DNA from 2 places in the Fulvimonas yonginensis genome. Region 2 is predicted to be linked to the other one. Evidence: riboswitches for the same ligand, from Rfam matches in the RefSeq annotation. Region 2 holds a riboswitch; the other holds the start of a gene.
The links. A riboswitch is a leader RNA that binds a small molecule or an ion and turns the genes downstream of it on or off. The one in region 2 is predicted to bind cobalamin.
Positions count from the first base shown of each region.

Region 1: it holds a riboswitch for cobalamin, as region 2 does, so the genes downstream of both, WAT24_RS08620 (ribonucleoside-diphosphate reductase subunit alpha) here and btuB (TonB-dependent vitamin B12 receptor) in region 2, are expected to answer to the same signal.

Region 1 is NZ_JBBBNY010000004.1:228,661-230,855, forward strand. It holds gene WAT24_RS08615 (SDR family oxidoreductase) at 1-208, opposite strand, end outside; cobalamin riboswitch at 453-668, shown strand; gene WAT24_RS08620 (ribonucleoside-diphosphate reductase subunit alpha) at 912-2,195, shown strand, end outside.
Region 2 is NZ_JBBBNY010000001.1:176,983-179,177, reverse strand. It holds gene WAT24_RS00815 (TonB-dependent receptor) at 1-560, opposite strand, end outside; cobalamin riboswitch at 802-1,025, shown strand; gene btuB (TonB-dependent vitamin B12 receptor) at 1,156-2,195, shown strand, end outside.

The sequences.
Region 1 (2,195 bases), on a different contig from region 2:
GCTCGGGCAGCGGCGTGCGGGGCTTGGACCGCGGGCTGGTCTGGCCCGGCGGCTTCTTCGTGGCGCTCTTCTTGGCGGCGGACTTGGATGCCTTGGCCTGCTGCTTCTGCTGGTCCCTGGCGTCGATCTGCGACTGCACGCGCCGCTCCTTGGCGACGGCGCGGCCCGCCCCGTTGCCGCGCTTGGAGGTGGTTTTGGAGGTGGCCATCGTGCACTCCCGTAGTGGCTGCGTATGGCTCGCGACGATAGGCAGCGCGCCGTGGCGGACAGGTGAGTGGGACCAGCGCGGTTGCTGACGGGCCGACCACGCGGTGTCCTTCCCCGAGCCCCAAGGGCAGCAGCGTTCCGGCGAAGCGGAGCCTGGCAGCACCAACCCTCCGCCGAAGCCCCGGACTGCCGCCGTCGACGCGGCGCCCGACACCAAATGTTGGGTTGACCGCGGCATCACAGCCCGATATGTTGTGTCCGTCGGTGCCCGCCCAGACGATCGTGTCGGTCGGGCTTAAAAGGGAATCCGGTGCGAATCCGGAACTGCCCCGCAGCGGTAAGCGGAAACGAACGCCTTCACATGCACTGGGCCGCCGCGCCTGGGAAGCGAAGGCAAGTAGGCGGGATCGAACGATCCCAGGTCCGCGAGTCCGAAGACCTGCCGGCACGCCAGGCCCCAAGGGCCGGCGGTCGCGCCTCCTGAGACGCGCCCGTCCGACCCTGACGCGACCCGGCGCGGGTGGCCGCTTCCGCGGGGAGGCGCGTCGCATGCGGAGATCCGTTCGTCCGCGTGATGCGTGTCCTCCGTGCAAGCGAAAACCTCAGGCCCTGCGCGCGGGAGCAGGCGTTTGACGATTTCGGAACCGTCGCGTCGGGGCGCTCTCCTCCGTCACGGCGCGGCGGCTTCCTTTCCGGAGATCCGCATGGACACCCTCGACACTCCTTCCCGCGAAGGCAGCGCCGCCGCGCGTGCCGACGATTTCGCCCTCACCCCGCCACACAGCCCCGCGCAGATGCGCGTGACCAAGCGCAACGGCGCCACCGAAAGCGTGGACGTCAACAAGATCGTGCGCGCTGTGACGCGCAACGCCGACGGCCTGCACGCAGTCGATCCGCTGCGTGTGGCGCTGAAGACCATCGGCGGCCTGTACGACGGCGCGACCACCGCCGAACTGGACCAGCTCTCGATCCGCACCGCCGCCGCGCTGACCGCCGAGGAGCCCGAGTACGGCCAGCTCGCCGCGCGGCTGCTCGGCGCCTACATCGACAAGGAAGTGCGCGGCCAGGAGATCCAGAGCTTCTCGCAGTCCATCGCGCGCGGTGCGGAACTGGGCCTGCTCAACGCGCGCCTGCGGGACTTCGTCGCCGCGCACGCGCGCAAGCTCAACGACGCGGTCGACCCGCTGGCCACGCGCCGCTTCGAGTACTTCGGCCTGCGCACGGTCTACGACCGCTACCTGCTGCGCCATCCGCAGACGCGCAAGGTGATCGAGACTCCGCAGCACTTCTTCATGCGCATCGCCTGTGCGCTGGGCGGCAACGAAGTCGGCGAGACGCTGGCGCTCTACCGCCTGTTCTCCGCGCTGGACTACATCCCCAGCTCGCCGACGCTGTTCAATGCCGGCACCGCGCACGAGCAACTTTCCTCCTGCTTCCTGCTCGATTCGCCGGCCGATTCGCTGGAGGCGATCTACGACAGGTACGCGGACGTGGCCAAGCTTTCGAAGTTCGCCGGCGGCATCGGCCTGTCCTTCACCCGCGTGCGCTCGCGTGGCTCGCTGATCCGCGGCACCAACGGCCACTCCAACGGACTGGTGCCGTGGCTGAAGACGCTGGACGCCTCGGTCGCCGCAGTGAACCAGGGCGGCAAGCGCAAGGGCGCGTGCTGCGTCTACATCGAACCGTGGCACGCGGACATCGAGGCGTTCCTCGAACTGCGCGACAACACCGGCGACGAGGCCCGTCGCACGCACAACCTCAACCTGGCCAACTGGATTCCGGACGAATTCATGCGCCGCGTGGAGAGCGACGGCGACTGGTCGCTGTTCGACCCCAAGGCGGTGCCGCAGCTGGTCGACCTGTGGGGCGTGTCGTTCGAGCACGCCTACCGCGAGGCGGAAGCCGCCGGCCTGGCCGTCAAGACGGTGAAGGCGCGCGAGCTCTACGCGCGCATGCTGCGCACGCTGGCGCAGACCGGCAACGGCTGG
Region 2 (2,195 bases):
TTGACGTAGTACTGGTTCTCCGAGGCGGACGCGCCACCGAACGACGCCACGTTGCCATAGCGGCTATCGGCGCTGACCGTGCCCGGCGCCAGCAGGGCCGCCGCGGTGACGTTGCGCGCCACCGGGATCTTCTGAAGCGTCTCCGCGGTCAGGACGGTGCGGGTGTCGACCTGCGAAACGTCGATCGCCGGGAGCGCCGAGGCCACCACGGAAATACCTTCCAGGGTCTGGGCCTGAGTCGCGGCCGCAAAGGAGGCGTCGACACCGCCGCCGATCTGGACGGTCACGTTCTGGGAAGCAATCTCCTTTCCGTCCTGCAGGAGCGTGACCGTATAGGTGCCCACCGGAAGCGAGGAGAGGCGGTAGCGCCCGTTCTGGACCTGCACGTCGCGGCTGAACCCGGTGGCCGGATTCGTGATGCGAACGCTCGTGCCGGTGGTGCCGGTGTCGCCGAAAATGCTGCCGGTCGCATTGGATTGCGCCAGCGCCACGCCCCCGAAACCCATGCTCAGTGCGACGGCCAGGGCGGTTCGGCGCCAAATTCGATTGTCGATCTTCATTAGTTAATTACCCCCAGAATGACCAAAGGTCCGATGACGCCTAAGCGTCCAAAGCAAGTCGAAGACAACGGCGCAGCGACCGCCCGCGAAGGCGGCCCACGAAGGCACTCCCGAATGCCTGCGCCTGAAGCAACTCGCTGCCAGACCATAGCCCGCACCGTAAGATTTCGTCAACAAAAAATTACGTTTTGGTGGGCGTGTCGTAATCTTCTACGAGTGCCGGCTTCCGCGCCGTTCAGGTATAGTGCCGGTCGCCTCGGGTGTCCCATGGCAGACAAGCCTCGGGATGAAACGGGAAGCCGGTGCGTTGTGCGATGCACGACAAGGCCGGCGCTGCCCCCGCAACGGTAAGCGAGTCAGACGGTCGGCCCGATGCCACTGTGCGCACGCACGGGAAGGCGCCGTCCGGCGGGTTTCCAACCCGCGCCCGCGAGCCCGGAGACCGGCCCGGAGCGTGACCTGGTGGACCTGCGGTGGGCGGGCCGGACCTCGTGCGTGGCCTGCGCCTGCCCGTCGTTCCTTCCCCTCCCGCGATCCGCCAGTCCATCCATCGCATGGGCCGTGCGTGGGCGCGCGGCCGAAGGAACGCTCTCGCATGAAGAAGACCCTGCTCGCCGCCGCACTGTGCGGCTGCCCGTTGGCCGCGCTGGCGGCCGGCCCCGGGAACCCGGCCTCGCTCTCGCCGGTGATCGTCACTGCCACCCGCACCGCGATCACCGTGGACGACGCGCTGTCGTCGGTCAGCGTGATCACCCGGGAGGACATCGACCGCCTGCAGCCGGTCTCGCTGGTGGACCTGCTGGAGGGACTGCCGGGCGTCACCTTCGCCCAGTCCGGCGGGCTCGGGCAGCAGAGCTCGCTGTTCCTGCGCGGCACCAACTCCTCGCACACCCTGCTGCTGATCGACGGCGTGCGCGTGGGCACGGTGAGCGCCGGCATCCCGGCCTTCGAACAGCTGCCGGTGGACCAGATCGAACGGATCGAGGTGGTGCGCGGGCCGCGTTCCAGCCTGTATGGCGCGGACGCGATCGGCGGCGTGATCCAGATCTTCACGCGGCGGGGAGAGCAAGGCGGCGGCCTGGCCCCATCGCTGCGCGTGGGCGTGGGCAGCCGTGGCTACACCGACGGCCAGCTGGGCCTGGCCGGCGGCGACCGACATGCCTGGTACAACCTCAGCCTGGGCCGGCAGATCACCGACGGCATCAACGCCTGCCGTGTCGGCGCCGCCGAGGCCTTTGCCGGCTGCTTCGCCGACGAGCCGGATGCGGACGCCTTCCGCAACACCCACGCCCTGGCCGATGCCGGTTATCGCTGGGACAACGGCACCGAGCTGGCGGCCACCTGGCTGGACAGCAAGAGCTACGTGGAATTCGACGGCGCCCCCTACGGCAACCAGGCACGCAACCGCCAGCAGGTCGCCGGCGCGCGGCTGAGCTTCGACGCGCTGGGTGCCTGGAAGGTGACGCTCGCCGCCGGCCGCAGCCAGGACGATTCGCACGTCTACAACGACGGCGCGTTCGTGCGCTACGGCGACTCGCGCCGCGACCAGGCCTCCTGGCAGAACGACCTCGCGCTGGCCGAGAACCAACTGCTCACGCTGGGCATGGATTGGCAGCAGGAGCACCTGTCCAGCGA